Regions from separate parts of the Neptunomonas sp. CHC150 genome, predicted to be linked through region 1. Evidence: predicted binding sites of a transcription regulator. Region 1 holds the regulator's gene; each other region holds the start of a gene.
What was found. Region 1 encodes sigma-54, which starts transcription at its own class of promoters, with help from an activator protein. Its sites were predicted from a motif close to TGGCACNNNNNTTGCTNT; they were not measured.

Region 2: OW491_RS09920 (PEP-CTERM sorting domain-containing protein) is a predicted target of sigma-54. The motif match lies at 2,442-2,459, and genes of this name have one in related genera.
Region 3: flgB (flagellar basal body rod protein FlgB) is a predicted target of sigma-54. The motif match lies at 2,220-2,237, and genes of this name have one in related genera.

Annotation. Positions count from the first base shown of each region.
Region 1 is NZ_JAPNXU010000012.1:57,390-62,842, forward strand. Features, by position in the region: gene rapZ (RNase adapter RapZ) at 1-228, opposite strand, end outside; gene ptsN (PTS IIA-like nitrogen regulatory protein PtsN) at 263-721, opposite strand; gene hpf (ribosome hibernation promoting factor) at 747-1,037, opposite strand; gene OW491_RS16110 (RNA polymerase factor sigma-54) at 1,083-2,618, opposite strand; gene lptB (LPS export ABC transporter ATP-binding protein) at 2,656-3,390, opposite strand; gene lptA (lipopolysaccharide transport periplasmic protein LptA) at 3,395-3,898, opposite strand; gene lptC (LPS export ABC transporter periplasmic protein LptC) at 3,885-4,457, opposite strand; gene OW491_RS16130 (HAD hydrolase family protein) at 4,457-4,993, opposite strand; gene OW491_RS16135 (KpsF/GutQ family sugar-phosphate isomerase) at 4,993-5,453, opposite strand, start outside.
Region 2 is NZ_JAPNXU010000008.1:135,555-141,007, forward strand. Features, by position in the region: gene OW491_RS09905 (helix-turn-helix domain-containing protein) at 1-37, opposite strand, end outside; gene OW491_RS09910 (SDR family oxidoreductase) at 246-1,097, shown strand; gene OW491_RS09915 (HAD hydrolase-like protein) at 1,161-1,808, shown strand; gene OW491_RS09920 (PEP-CTERM sorting domain-containing protein) at 1,841-2,410, opposite strand; gene adhP (alcohol dehydrogenase AdhP) at 2,720-3,736, shown strand; gene OW491_RS09930 (hypothetical protein) at 3,784-4,110, opposite strand; gene OW491_RS09935 (N-acetylmuramoyl-L-alanine amidase) at 4,091-4,651, opposite strand; gene OW491_RS09940 (DNA methyltransferase) at 4,970-5,453, shown strand, end outside.
Region 3 is NZ_JAPNXU010000010.1:56,178-61,630, forward strand. Features, by position in the region: gene OW491_RS12010 (flagellar hook-basal body complex protein) at 1-632, opposite strand, end outside; gene OW491_RS12015 (flagellar hook capping FlgD N-terminal domain-containing protein) at 658-1,332, opposite strand; gene flgC (flagellar basal body rod protein FlgC) at 1,352-1,786, opposite strand; gene flgB (flagellar basal body rod protein FlgB) at 1,789-2,190, opposite strand; gene OW491_RS12030 (protein-glutamate O-methyltransferase CheR) at 2,373-3,221, opposite strand; gene OW491_RS12035 (chemotaxis protein CheV) at 3,234-4,175, opposite strand; gene flgA (flagellar basal body P-ring formation chaperone FlgA) at 4,244-4,957, shown strand; gene flgM (flagellar biosynthesis anti-sigma factor FlgM) at 5,088-5,396, shown strand; gene OW491_RS12050 (flagellar protein FlgN) at 5,401-5,453, shown strand, end outside.

The sequences.
Region 1 (5,453 bases):
AAAATCACGCCAGATCTCGGGGAGTCGCTCTAAATTACTCGATAAGTTACGAGCATCGATACAAACGGCTATTTTTTTGAATTGAGCATCGGCTTCTAGATGCTTAATTAAATCCGGCAATAGCATAGCCGGTAAGTTATCAATGCAATAAAAACCCACATCTTCCAATGCCTGCAAGGCTGAGCTTTTTCCTGAGCCGGACATCCCGCTAATGATTACCAATTTCATGAGAGCTCTCTTATTGCATTAGGCTGATGTCACTTTATTGGAATAAGCGCATCGCTGTAGCCAATAGGTTTTCATTGCTGTCGGCTTTTCGAAGGGCGACACGGCATTCATCTTGGCTAAAGACTTCTGCTAATTTTGCTAAAGTGCCGAGGTGCTCATCACAGGCCGCTTCAGGGACTAGCAAAAAGAACAGTAAATCTACAGGACGGCTGTCGATAGCATCAAAATCGATAGGCTCTGCTAAGTGAATCAGCGCTCCTATCGGTGCTTCGATACCCGCTAATCGGCAATGGGGTATAGCAACCCCTTCACCGATGCCGGTACTGCCCAGCCTTTCTCTGCCAATTAGGCCGGTGAAGATAAGTTCGTGTGTGACTTCTTCACCGACTGATTCAGCAATGAGTTTGCTTGCCATTTCTAGCACGCGCTTTTTGCTGCCGCCCTCTACTGCTTGTAGAGTGCGGCTAGGTGTTAACAGAGAAATTATGGGCATATGACTTCAATTAGTTATTAGAAGGTTATTTATGGCTCTTGAGCTTTTCTTTATGTTTGATGATTTGACGGTCTAGCTTATCCGTCAGGGCATCAATGGCCGCATACATATCCGGCTGCTCACTGGTTGCAAATATTTCGCCTCCAGCAATATGCATGTCAGCTTCGGCAATTTGCCGCTGTTTATCAACACTCAAGGTCACTTGTACGTTAGTGATGTTATCGAAATGGCGTTCTAGCTTGTCAAACTTAGTGTGTACATACTCGGACAGTGCTTCAGTCAGTTCTACATGGTGACCTGTGATATTGATCTGCATAGATTGTCTCCTTAGCACGACTCTTCAGTCGTATGCGTATCGTTATTAAACCAGACGCTTGCGTTCATTAGAAGGAGCGATTCCCATCGCTTCGCGATATTTGGCGATCGTCCTTCGAGCGACCTGGATTCCTTCTTCATCGAGAAGTTGAGCAATTTTACTATCACTTAAAGGTTTAGCAGGGTTTTCGGCAGCTATCAGTTTTTTTATGACCGCTCGTATGGCTGTTGATGAGGCTGCGCCACCATCGCTGGTGTTGACATGGCTTGAAAAGAAGTACTTTAGCTCAAATATTCCGCGAGGTGTGTGCATGAATTTTTGTGTCGTCACACGTGAGATAGTGGATTCGTGCATCTCAACTGCTTCGGCAATGTCATGTAACACCATGGGCTTCATAGCTTCTTCACCATGCTCAAGAAAATCTACTTGCCTTTCGATAATTTGACTTGAAACTTTTAGCAGAGTTTCATTTCGGCTGAGTAGACTCTTAATAAACCAGCGTGCTTCCTGTAAATGGTTTTTTAAATAGGTGTTATCCGCGCTGGAGTCCGCTCGGCGAATCAAATCAGCATACTGAGTGTTGATCCGTAAATTAGGTGAAGCTTCAGAATTCAAGCGCACGGTCCAAACACCTTTGAGCTTTTCCACAAAAACATCTGGAATCACATATTCAGCTTTTGAAGGTGAAATCATTGCTCCCGGCTGCGGGTTTAGCGTTTGAATGAGTTCAATAATAGCCTGTAATTGTGGTTCTTTGATGCGTAGCTTGCGCATCAATTGTTTGTAATCATGGTTACCCAGTAAGTGGATATAATGTTGGCACAAGTTCAACGTTTGCGCTAACAAAGGAGGCGGCTCAGGTAATTGTTTTAATTGTATGCACAGGCATTCACCTAAGTCGCGGGCCGCTACACCGGGCGGATCAAACTGCTGTACGCGATGCAATACGGCTTCGAACTCTTCCAGTTCTGCTTCTTGGAAGCGTTCTGGTTCTTGGCGTTTAAAGTCTTCAAGCAGCTCTTCAATGTTAAGGCGTAAATAGCCTTCGTTGTCGATCGCATCGATAATGGCTTCAGCAACTAAACGGTCGTCTGCGGACATCCTTGTTAGGTTAAGTTGCCATAGCAAATGGTCTTGGAGACTCTCCTCGGCACTATCATTCGATTCAAAAAAGCTGTCATCGTCACGATTACTTGTGCTCGATGTGTTGCTGCTAGTTTGGTAAGTGTCGTCCCAAGATGAATCGGTTGATAACTCACTGGGGATGTCATCGTTCCACTTGTCGTCAAAAGAGTCGGGTTCTTGGTCGTCAGATTGTGTCGATTCTTGTGTTGTTTGCGCCGTGTATTCCGATGGGGTTTGATCTGAATTGCTAGGCTGCTCGCTCTGTGTAGAGTTGTCCTGCGGAGCCGCATTGTCTTCACTGTCTTCATTAGTTTCCAGCATGGGATTGCTGTCTAATGCAGATTGAATCTCCTGCTGTAGATCAAGTGTCGATAATTGCAGTAAGCGAATTGCTTGCTGTAATTGTGGGGTCATCGTGAGATGTTGCCCCATTTTTAACTGTAATGACTGCTTCATAAATTACAAGTAGACTCCAGAAAACACGAGGTGTTGCTTATAGTCGAAACGATTCGCCGAGGTAAGCAGCACGAACTTTTTCATTTGCCAGTATATCGCTTGGCTCGCCTTCAGCTAGGATAACACCTTCACTGACTATGTAGGCTTTCTCACAAATGTCGAGTGTTTCTCTGACATTGTGGTCCGTTATTAAGACTCCAATACCTTTTGATTGTAGGTGTTTTATCGTCTTTTTAATATCATTTACAGAGATTGGGTCAACCCCTGCAAAGGGTTCGTCTAACAAAATAAAAGCGGGCTCGGAGGCTAGGGCACGCGCTATTTCGACTCGGCGTCGTTCTCCACCAGACAAGCTCATGCCTAGACTATTTCGTATGTGCGTAATGTGAAACTCTTCTAGCAACTCTTCCATTTTGGCTTTTTGTTGATCAACTGATAGCTCTTTTCGCATTTCTAAAATGCCAAGTAAGTTATCTTCAACACTGAGCTTTCGAAAAATAGACGCTTCTTGAGGTAAGTAACCAATTCCTTTGCGTGCGCGTTGGTGCATAGCCAAAGGGGTAATCGTTTCTTCGTTGATAGCTATTGAGCCGTTATCAGCTTTGACCAAGCCCACAATCATGTAAAAGCAGGTAGTTTTACCGGCACCATTGGGACCCAGAAGTCCTACGATTTCACCGCTATTGACCGAGAGGGATACATCGCGAACGACATTACGTTTTTTGTATGATTTTGCTAAGTTGCGAGCGTGTAAAGTGCTATCCGGCGTCATCATATTATTTCGCTTTTGGTTGGATAATCATTTGTACGCGCTGTCCTGAGTTGCCTTCACCGCTATAGGCATTAACGAGAGACTTTTCCATCTGATAGACAATGCGTTCGCCGCTGAATTGGTTCTTGTCTTGTTCTACGCGAGCGTTGCCGGTGATTGTGATGGTTTGTTGATCAACTTGATATTCTAAACGTTGACCAAACGCGTCGGTAATAGCTTGGTTTGCTGATGCTTGTTGGCTAAAGCTTGCTGGACTACCCGTGGCGACAATGCGGTTTACGTCATTATTTTTTTGATAAAGGTTAACCTTAGCGGCTTTTATTTTCATAGTACCCTGGGTAATAAGCACGTTGCCCGTATAGGTAGTAATTCCGCTATTTTCATCAATCTGAGCGCTATTAGCGGCGATATGGATAGGCTTCTTGCGGTCGTCAGGTAACGCAAAGGCAAGCTGGGTAGCGAATAGGCATGTGCAAGCCAACAGGGATAGTTGTTTAAGGTTCGACATAAAAAGTGCCTTTTACGTCCGATAGTAAATCGGAGGTCCGCGAATTAATGTTGATCGTCATGCCAGTTGCTGTCGTTTCAAACTGTTGGTTTGTTATTTTGACGGGTAGGTCTGTGCTCGCGATACCACTGCGGCGGTCAAAATTTAACGACGACGTGGTTAGTAAACTGGCATCGGGCATGTTGGGATTATGCGTGACGCGTACGTCTTCATCAAGCGTCATGCGGTCTTCATTATCAAATAACGTGCCAGTTTTGCTGGTGAGCGTGACAGGTGTTCCTTTTTCATCCTGCATTTCGACGGATGGAGAAAGTAGTCTGGATAATGCTTGATCGGGAAAGTGAGTTAACTCAGCGGCTGACAGTGTCGCTTTAAGCTTCCCTTGTTCATCGAACTCTTTTACTTTGCTGCCTTTTAGGTAGTAATCCGCACCCTGTGATAATGCGCTTTGTGTCGGTGTCTCTTGCACGTCATCAGGGTTAATAATCCAGTAAGCGAGAAGCGGTAACAAGAGAATACTTGCAACGGCTACTCGCGCTTTGCTTTGGTTCAGTAGCATTAACGGAACCTCTGGTACGCCTGTGCTAACAAGCCTTTGGCTTGTAGGATAGTCTCGCAAAACTCACGAGCGGCTCCATACCCCCCTGTTCGTTCAGTTACCCAACTGGCCTCTTCTTTTACAAGAGGGTGCCCATTGGGAACTGTTGCACCAAAAGCAACGGCTGTAATAGCGGATAAATCAGGTAGGTCGTCGCCAATATAGGCGGTTGTCTCTTCGCTATGAGCTGTTTTGTCTAGTATTTCACGCAGGGCGGTAAGTTTGTCATCCCGTCCTTGGTGCAGGTATGTAATTCCCAGTGCTTTGACACGCATTTCGACTTGCGGTGACTTTCGGCCAGTAATGATCGCGGTTTCAATCCCCATGTCATGCAGCATTTTGAAGCCTAGGCCGTCTAGGGTGTTAAACATTTTGACTTCTGAACCATCTGCAAGGAAATGTAAACTGCCGTCAGTTAAAATACCATCCACGTCAAACACTGCTAGCGTGATGTTTGCGGCGCGTTTTGCAAGTTCAATATTGTCGATAGTGCGCATTAAATCACTCCTGCTTTTAACATGTCGTGCATATTCAGTGCGCCAGTAGGGCGACCTTGGTCATCGCAAGCAATCAGCGCGTTGATTTTTTTAGTTTGCATGATGTGAAGGGCTTCGGCGGCGAGCATTTCTTCGTTAACGGTTGTTGATTGGCGTGTCATGACTTGTTCTATAGGTGTTGATTTGAGGTCAAGGTTCAAATCAAGCGTTCGTCGCAAGTCTCCATCGGTAAATATACCGACCAGTACACCGTCTTTGTCGACAACTGTTGTCATGCCTAAGCGCTTTTCTGTAACTTCTATGAGAGCCGCGTTAACTGATGTGCCGAGTTCGACGGTAGGTATGTCGTCGCCTGCGTGCATAATGCTTTTAACTTTGAGCAAGAGCTTGCGGCCGAGGCTACCACCAGGGTGAGAAAAGGCAAAGTCTTCGGCGGTAAAACCTTTGGCTTCAAGTAAGG
Region 2 (5,453 bases), on a different contig from region 1:
AAGGGCATTGCTCTGCAAATAAATCACCGCGCTCCATTCTCACCGACAAAGGTATACCTATTTCACCCTGCACATAAGCAACGTCGGGCGGCGTCTTAGGGTTGTCATGATGACTGATCATATCTTTTTTCATACTTACCTTTTTGTACGTACTTACTAAAAGTTAGCTAGGAGTTTAGCATAGATTACATCAAGCGACTTCTTGATTACTTATTCAATCATTTTCGATTCAAAAGGAGCACACTATGATTGCTGTAACCGGAGCGACAGGCCAGCTAGGCCGTTTGGTCATTCATGAACTGCTTAAAACACAACCTGCAAATAGCATTATCGCCGCCGTACGTAGCCCTGAAAAAGCCGAAGACCTTGCGGATCTCGGTGTCGTTGTCCGCCAAGCAGACTATGATCAACCAGCAACGTTAGCCACAGCCTTTAACGGAGCCAAAAAGCTCTTACTCATTTCATCCAGTGAGATCGGAAAACGAGCGTCTCAGCATTCCGCGGTTATTGATGCAGCCAACGCTTCAGGCGTCACCCTCATCGCATACACCAGCCTTTTGCATGCAGATACCTCCCCGCTGGCATTAGCTCAGGAGCATGTCATAACCGAACAAAAGTTAGCCGAATCTGGCGTGCCTTTTGTTCTATTACGCAATGGCTGGTACACCGAAAACTACTTGGCCAGCATACCTTCCGCTCTTGAGCATGGCGCATTCATTGGTGCTGCAGGCAATGGAAAAATAGCCTCAGCACCTCGTGCAGACTATGCCGCCGCCGCTGCCGCCGTCATGGCATCGCCGCAAGATCAAGCAGGCAACGTTTATGAACTGGCAGGCGATACCGCTTATACGCTTGCCGAATTAGCACATTACCTAAGCGAGACCACGGGCAACACGATCCAATACCAAAACTTACCCGAAGCAGAATTTGCCAAAGTATTGGTTGGCGCGGGCTTGCCTGAAGGCTTCGCAAATATATTGGCAGACTCAGATGCAGGCGCTGCCAAGGGAGCTCTATTTGATAGTAGCCATCAATTAAGTCAGCTGATTGGAAGAAATACCACGCCACTCACACTATCGATGAATGCTGCTCTTTAGCCTTCATTAATCACCGCTAAGGAGGTACGGTACCTAATCAGATTCTCATTAAAGGTATTCGGTATGAAAAAGATCGCTATATTCGACTTCGATGGTGTCATCGTCGACAGCTTGATGATCAAACTGGATGCCTTTATCCACTGTTTTGGAATACCACTAACTAAAGAACAGCAAGCACAAGCCAAACACATTCATCTGTCTACCGGTGGTATTCCTCGGGCCGTTAAAATTCAAATGATGCTTGATACATTTCAATTGGAATCTATAACAGGAAGTATGGATGATTTCTTAGCTCGCTTTCAGATTACGCTAGACGACCGGATGCGATCTCTTACAATAGACGACGCTACTCGCTCAATGCTTTATACATTACAAAAAGAAGGTATAGCAATATTCATCAACAGCGCAGCGCCGGTTAATGAAATTAAAGAGACACTAGAGAATAATCAACTATTGGATTGCTTTGTCGCCGTGTATGGCGGGGATGAACGAAAACCAGAGAACTTCGATAAAATAGCGGCCATCACTGGCCAACATGTGAACCGTGTATTTGTGGGTGATGCCGACTATGACGAACAAGCCGCACACGAACGACACATACCGTTTATTCGCTATGTTGGATACGATGATTTATTCACAACACCGGCCCAGTGCCTTACTGCCAACACCATGCCTGAACTGACTGATATGATTTTAACAACGTTACAATAATACGCCTGCACTCCTCAGCGCAGGCGTATTCACTAAGCGTTCGCTTTCTTACGACGGCTGTAACCGATAGCCGCCAAACCTAAGCCTAGTAATGCGAGTGAAAGTGGTTCAGGCACCTCTTGCTGAGTCGCTGTATTTGGTGCAAGCACACTGGGTGTTCCTGTTAACGTATACGAGACGAAATCTAAGCCTCCTTTAGCATAGGCGTTAACATTCGGCCCATTAGACCACGATAGATTAAGTGTTTGATCACTAGCAAAGCTGGTCCACTGCACATCGCTAATCGACAGGCTACCCATTAGCAGATAATCATAGTGCGGGTAGATAGTGGTGGAAAATATACCCGGTGAAGAGGCGTTCCAAGACAACAGCTGAGTACCATCAATATAAAAGTTAAAGTACTCACTGCTCAAATCGTAGTCGCCCTTGAGCATAAGCCCGAGTGTCACATCAGCGAAGGTGACATTAGTCGGCAAAGTAATTGTCTGCGAGTACGTTTGTGCCGTGTTTACAATGGGGGTTAAATCGGCTGTGATGATGGCCGATTGAGCCGCCCCCGCTATCATCGAAAAACCAACTGCAGCGTAAGCTAATAGTTTCATGACTAATTCCTTAAAATAACTACTGTCTCTAAAAGCAAACATTACGCCACATATTCCAATCCATTGTTTTACTTTAGTTTTTATAAAAAAGTCTCCAATAAGAAACATTAAATGTAAAAATTACTGACACTTTTAACAGACACATAAAGACAAACCAGAGCTTACACCAAGCATGCGGCAAAAAATCTAATTACTTTAAACAAACGCTAAACGCGCTTGAATGATGATCTAGATCTAAACACGGCGTCCTAATATCGGTTCTAATATTCTTTAACGATTTCTATTTACACGAAGTAAAGGAGAGTACCCATGAAAGCAGCCGTTGTTAATGAGTTTAAAGGGCCTTTAGAAATCAAAGAGATGCCTCTTCCGACAGTTAAAGCGCATGATGTACTCGTCAAAATCCATGCGTGCGGTGTGTGCCATACTGACCTTCACGCTTGCCATGGTGATTGGCCAGTCAAACCTAAAATGCCACTTATTCCAGGACATGAAGGTGTAGGAGAAGTTGTAGAAGTAGGTAGTGAAATTTCCCATTTAAAAGTAGGGGATCGAGTTGGTGTACCTTGGCTATACAGTGCCTGTGGCCAGTGTGATTATTGCTTAGAAGGCAAAGAAACCCTCTGTTTAGACCAGCAAAACGCAGGTTATTCAGTAGATGGCGGTTATGCTGAATACTGCTTAGCTGATGGTAACTACACCGTCAAAATTCCGGACGGGCTCAGTTATGTCGAAGCGGCACCTTTGTTCTGCGCCGGCGTCACCACCTACAAAGCGCTCAAAGTGTCTGACGTAAAACCGGGTCAATGGATGGCTATTGTCGGTGTGGGCGGCTTAGGGCACTTAGCCATCCAATACGCCGTAGCTATGGGGATGAATGTGATTGCCGTAGACACTGGCGATTCTAAAATGGCTTTGGCAAAAGAACTTGGGGCGAAATACAGCATCGACTTTATGAAAGAAAGCCCTTCCCAAAAGATAGCTGAACTAACCAACGGCGGCGTACACGGCGTTGTTTGCACAGCCGTATCAAAACCCGCCTTTTCCGAAGCCTACAAATCAATCCGTCGCGGTGGCGCTTGCGTACTGGTGGGTTTACCGCCCGAAGAAATGCCAATCCCCATTTTTGATACCGTACTCAACGGTGTCCGCATCATCGGCTCCATTGTAGGCACACGCAAGGACTTAAAAGAATGTCTACAATTTGCCGCTGAAGGCAAAGTCAAAGCGACTATAGAAACGAAGAAACTAGAAGACATCAACGAGATCTTTGCAGATATGGAGAAAGGGGAGATCACCGGCCGTATCGTGATGGAAATGAGCTAATATCTCCAAAAGATGCATCAAAGGCGCTTTCGCGCCTTTTTTAGACTTCAATTTTTCCTTTTCTTCTTACCGACGTACAGCAACCATAAAAATGCACTAAACAATACTAGCGCATAAGCTAGGTAATCGACGGTAAACCCATATAAACTCTTACCAATAAAGCCATTTTCATCAGAAATAACGATGACGTAGTTAGACACATCTAAATAATCGTGAAGTAGCGTTTCATTATTCAATGATGGGCTTTCTCTTAAAGCAAGTATGCTCGTGGGGTCATCAGGAAACTTTAATACTACAGAAAAAAGTTTGAATACAAATACAGCGATGGCAATCAAGCTGCTTACTATCGTTGCTTTAAGGTTTAGAGAGGGCATGTTTATTTCTCATTTTTTCAAGAACGTCCATAATTAAATTCCCTGGGCATGTATAACCCCCATTAGGTAAGAACTCTTTATGCCCGCCTAGGTACTTTAACGTGGGGAAATTAACTTTTAACGTTTTTATAAGAGAATTGGCGGCGGCAATATGCGACTCTTGCAAGGTATCATCGAAATCCCACCATTGCTCGTTATAGTCCCCCAACAAGAGAATCCCGACTTTACCGGTGTTCTTTCTTGAAACATGAGAGCCTTTATAATAGATTTTTCTACCCTCATATATCTTACCGTCGGGGTGTATAAGGTAGTGGTAACCTACATCATCCCAACCATGCTCTGTCATGTGTATTTTTTCGATCTCAGTAGGATCTTTTTCTCCAGAGTTCCCCGAGTGATGAATGACTATACTGTCGTGATCCCAGTCAACAACTAAATTTTTAGTCCTAGGGGAGTTAGCCCCCCACTTATCTCTGACGATAATGTTATGCTTTTGATTAATTAAAGTCCTAACTAACTTTTGCTTATTCGTCACTTCCATTGACTGTATGCTCCCGTTTAAGTTGTCAAAATGCTAAATGAATCAGTGAAGCGATGTCAACGCATACCGGAATGAGAGTACAGGGCAAAGCCATTTTATAATGGTACCCAATAATTCACTCAAGACTGCGTATTTGATCTAGTCTGCTCAAAGAAATTGTATCTAACCACACTAACTAGCCTAAAATTAAAACAACACAGATGCGAACTCTTGCTTAGAGCACTATTTTTCTCATAATGCCATCTAGCCCGCTTATACTGTGCACAGCATAGTAACCCATGTATGAATAGATAGACGTACGCAGCAAAGGAAAACATCTTGAACGCCGTTGAAATAGAAGAAGCCATATCGCTGTTAGCTGAGCAAGATTTTGACGCGGAGAATTTTCCCTACGCATTTTTAGAAGCGTTCGGAAATAAACCTGCCACCATTAAACGCCTGAAAAGCGGTAATACGAATTCCTCAGATATCGACGGCGGTGTTTTACAGCGGAATAACATCCATATAGCTACGTGTAGTGAGGGATCGGTATCTGAAACGCTCACTCGCTTGAAAGAAAGTCCTGCAACGGCCAAAGGCAAAGCAAAGTTTGTGGTTGCCACAGACGGGATCGACTTTGAGGCTGAAGATTTAACCTCTGATGATCCGCCAGTCGTTTGTCGCTTTAACGAATTTCCTGACCACTTTGGCTTTTTCTTGCCTTTGGCTGGCATTACGACTGTTAAGCAAATCCGCGAAAGTTCATTTGATATCAAGGCAACAGGGCGTCTTAACAGGCTTTATATCGAGCTGCTTAAAGATA
Region 3 (5,453 bases), on a different contig from region 1:
GCCGCTTGCTCAACAAAGTAATAACGGATTGAGTTTGCATTACCTAAGCTATCGAATGTCTCTACCGTGGTAGAATATGAGTAAGAGCTAGCGTTTGTTTTATCAAATGAGCGCGCTAACAACTCAGCATCTTTTGCCGAATCGATGTTAAATGCCAAGTCAATAGACTCTGTGGCATGTGGTGAGCTCTCTTTTTGGGTTACCGCTAAGTTTTGCAACGGTAGCTGATTACCCAACTCGTCTAAGCCATAACCCTGTAGGTATTTGCCTGTTTTAGAAACAATATAGCCTTCGCTGTCTAGTTCAAATGCACCAGCACGCGTATAGGTCGTACCGCCCTGCCCATCATCCAACTGGAAAAAGCCTGAACCATTAATGGCTAAGTCTAGGTTGTTGTTGGTAAATTCGATGGTGCCCGCACTGTAGTCGGTAGCGATATCCATCACTGTTACACCAGAGCCTGCGGTATTCACCGTGCCTGCCCCAACGACAGCGGTAGCGTAAATATCACCAAACTCTACACGCGATGCTTTAAAGCCTGTTGTACTTGAGTTTGCAATGTTGTTACCGGCGACATCCAGGTCGGTGGTTGCTGCTTTGATACCCGTAACTGCTGTATTAAAACCTGCCATAATAGTGCCCTCTTACCTTTATGTCTTAACCGATCTGTAAAATATCGCTAGTGCTGTATGCACCGGCATCGGTATTTACTTTCATACCAATACCGTTTTGTCCCAGCGTAACGCTGTTCACAGTATGGCCTATATAACTGTCTATATTTTCTGTGGTGCCATCAGATGATGATTTTTGAATCACAACCGAGTAGTTACCTGCGGCGTTTTCACCACCTTGCCACTCAAATGAATGATCTCCTGTTGCTAAAGCACCTTCAGACCAGCTATCGACCAGGCTTCCTGCCGAGTCATAAATAGAGACCTGCACATTAGAGGCACTCGTATCGAGCGTGAACGCCCCTTCAATACTTCCACCAGCGGATAAGCTCGCTTTGTCGGTTGCAACAAACGCTTGCTGACCTACCATCGATGATGCCTGCAACGCCGCCTGGCTCGTCATCATTTCTGAGCTAAGTTCGGTCATGGTTGACGTTAGCTCAGTAATGCTTTCAACCATCGTCATGTTAGATATCTGCTGCATGAAATCAGCGGTATCTGCCGGGCTGGTTGGATCCTGATTTTGCAATTGCGCAATCATCAGCTCCATAAACATCTGACTATCAGATTCACTCTGCGTGGTAGATGTAGAGCTAGACGAATTTGCCGCATTAATCTGCTCAAATATCGATGTAGCTGTAGTACCAGTAATATCAGCCATAATCGTTGCCCGCCTCTAATTATTGACCAATCGTGAGAACACGTTGGACCATCTGTTTTGCTGTATTCATAATTTCGGTATTCACTTGGAATGCGCGCGAAGCAGAAATCATGTCCGCCATTTCTTCAACCACATTCACATTAGGGTAATGCACATAGCCATCTGCATCCGCCATTGGGTGAGACGGGTTATATTCTGTACGTAAAGGGGCTTCACTTTCGACGATACCAACAACTTGAACACCCTGACCTGGAAGCAAACCCGCATCGGAATCCGTCATTTGCTCCAACGTAGGTTCTTGCAATTTAAAAACAGGCTTGCGTGCTCGATATGTCTCTTCGACGCTTGAACTAACGCTGTCTGCATTTGCCATATTGCTAGCGGTTGTATTTAAGCGAACTGTTTGTGCGCTCATGGCTGAACCAGCGATATTAAAAATATTAGTAAGTGACATAATTATTCGCCTTTAATCGCTGTTACCAGCCCTTTAAATTTTCTGTTTAGCAAATCAAACGATGTTTGAAAGCCTAAAGAATTTTCTGTGTAACGTGCCATTTCTTCTTGGATATCCACCGTATTTCCATCAACGGCTGGCTGCATCGGTGTTCGATACATTAACTCGGCTGCAAAATCAGGATTGATTAACCCCGTTTGATGCCCCGCATCAGTCTTAGATAAAGTTAACGGCGTATTCACACTCATCTCGCCTGCAAGTGTCGCGTGAAAATCGACATCTCTGGCTTGAAAATTAGGGGTTTCTGCATTGGCAATATTGTTAGCCAAGATTTCCGCACGCTTAGAGCGCAGCTGTAGCGCCTCTTCATGCAAACCTAATGCTTTATCAAAATTAATTGCCATATTGCCCCCTAATAAACTCTATCTTGATAAAAGCAAACACCATGCCAAAAAATCAATACATTGTTTTTAAAGGGATTTATAGAAAAAGGGATGATTTACAGGGGAAGAGTGAGCGGTAAGCGGCAAAGGTATGCCGCTTGTTGCCGCCTACGACCAGCGGAGGAATATAGTAACAGTAAAAATCAAATTGCTTGGTAAATAATACCCGGACGACAATGAATCATCGTGTAACAGTCACTTAACCCAGAAAGCGATTCGGATGCTCCCAAAACAAGATAGCCACCAGGTGCAAGCTGCTTATGCATTTTGCGCAAAATTTGCGTTTTAAGTTCAGATGAAAAATAAATCAGAACGTTACGGCAAAAGATAATATCAAACTGACCTAGAGTGCCGTATTGATCTAATAAATTGAAACTTTGAAAGCGTACACGCGACTTGATGCCCGGATTGATGACCCAGCTACCGCGTTCGGTGGCTTTGAAGTGACGTTGAAGTCTTTCTTTATCCAACCCTCGACCCAAAGCCAGCATCTCATACTCACCAGAACGAGCTTGCTGCAGCACATTGGTAGAAATATCAGTGGCTAAAATTTCTTCACCCGCCGAGAAGCTACCAGGGTTTGCCTGTTTAAACTCATCAATAATCATGCTCATAGAATACGGCTCTTGCCCTGTTGAGCACGCCGCAGACCAAATACGTAAACGCTGAGCACGTTTTTTATCACGCATTTCGGGCAATAACTGCCTTTTCAATATGTCATAAGGGTGGGTATCACGAAACCATAAAGTTTCGTTGGTGGTCATGGCATCAATGACCTGTTCTTTAAGGCGGCTTTGACCCGGCCGTTTAAGCTGCCCAATAAGCTCTTTCAAGTTTGTGTATGCACACTCTTGCATTATCTTATTTAGGCGGCTTTGAACCAGATATTGCTTGTGATCAGCCAATAATATTCCGCAATTATCCTCTAAATATTTACTGAATAAAACAAACTCATCCTGCAATATCTTGAAGCTACTTGACTGATCGAACATATCCATATCCTGTTATCGACGACTCTCGATTTTTCGGATTCTATCAACGACTACGCCAGCAAGATCATCCGGATTAAATTTAGCAAGGAAACCATCGGCGCCTACCTTTTTAACCATCGACACGTTAAAACCGCCGCTCAATGAGGAGTGCAGAACGATATGCATTTTATCCATTCGCGTATCTTCTCTGATCATAGCAGCCAGTGTATAACCATCCATTTCTGGCATTTCGATATCTGAAATCATCATCAAAAAGTGCTGCGTTACATCGACGCCCTTATCGGTGAGATCATTCAACATATTCCATGCAGCACGTCCATTGTTGCACGTAGTGACCTTAATCCCAAGGTCTTCTAAACTGCGTTGCATTTGATTACGAGCCACACTCGAATCATCCACACACAGAATGTGATATTCACTTGCCTTCGTTTTAACTTCTTTTGTGGCTATTTCTTCACTTACGTTTGTACGCATTGGGTACAGGTCAGCTAGAATTTGCTCCACATCTAAGATTTCAATCAGCTTTCCATCGTGCTCAAATACGGCAGTTAAGTAGTTTTCAACACCAATTTCAGCTGGCGGCGCCATTATCTGATCCCAGTGAGTGTTCAATATTCTATCTACCTTTCTAACCAAGAAAGCCAACGTCCGCTTGTTGTATTCAGCAACAATTAGAAAGCAACGTTGTAGCTCTTCTTTCGGTACTGAAGGTCGGCCTATCGCTTCTGATAAGTCCAATACAGGAATGGTTTCTCCACGAATGTGAGCCATACCTTTAATAGCCGTGGTTAATCGTGGCACTTCCGTCAAGGCTGGGCATTGAAGCACTTCACGTACTTTAAATACGTTGATGCCATAAATTTGCTCCGTCTCTAAGCCAAATAATAATAACTCAAGCCGGTTTTGCCCCACCATCTGGGTACGTAGGTTTACAGTATCTAGAATACCTGACATGATCTACACCAAATTCTATGTCACTAATCAGTGGCACCACGACAATAACCTGTAAGTCAGGCCATCCCGTGAGTTTTAAACGTCTATTCCTTGTTGTCGGCACCTTAGAGATTCTATTTAGCTCTTTTCTGCTTCCCGCAAAAGCCTTGGCCGCTGAGTCACTGCAAACAATCATCACCCAGCGTTTAGAAGCCCATTTTGCTAAACAGCTACCGCACACTAGTATCACTATAGACATAAACTCGATTAATGAAGGGATTAATCAAAGAAAATGTTCAAACTTATCTTTCCCTATCCCCAAAGCTCTCCCCCCGGGTGGGCGATTAACCTTACGCGTATCCTGCTCTGATCCACAAACTTGGCATACTTATGTCGCGGCCAAAGTCATTGCTATCGCCCCCGTTGCCTACACCGCCAGAGCCATCGCAAAAGGCAGCAGTATCACTGCAAAAGATATACGTTTTGTGAAAGATAATTTGGCCACACTCAACCGCGGCTATTTTAGAGATCCAGCTCAGGTAATTGGGCTAAAGGCTCGACGCTCTCTATCACCCAATACAGCGCTAACCCCTCAATTACTGGAAGCAGCCTTACTCGTTAACAAAGGCGACAGCGTTATTATTCAAGCACAAATATCGGGCCTCAGTATTCGAACACAAGGCGTCGCCTTGGAGGACGGCTCACTCGGGGAGCAAATTGATGTGATGAATAGTCGCTCGCAAAAAGCTATTCGCGCCTATGTCATCAGCCGTGGCGTTGTGTCAGCAACACCAGCCTATTAGTAGCATTTTAGAAGCGCTCTGTTTATACTTTATACAGTTTTTAAGCGGCAAAAAAATAAGTGACTTTTTTCCTAAAGTATTCCCTATCGCAGCCGTTATAGTCAGTAAGAACCAATAGAGGGTAGAAAAAATGGTCATTGATCTTAACAGCTCTTCAGCGCAACAAGCGTTGACGGCACGTGAAAAGGTCAGCACCCAGCGAAGTAATGGGGCTGCACCTGCAACAAGCACTCCTATCGCACCTGTTCAAAAAGATACGGTAGAATTAAGTGATACTGCTCGCGCTTTAAAGGCGGCTGATGCACAAATAGCTAACACCCCAGACGTAGACTCTGAAAAAGTTGCTCGCATTAAAGCAGCAATCGACAATGGCTCTTACGCCATTGACGCTGAACGTGTTGCGGGGAAAATGATCGATTTTGAGAGCCAAATGGGCTAACGCTATGGCACTCGATCCTTCTACGCTCGCGAAGATAGACACCCTTACTCAAGAGGG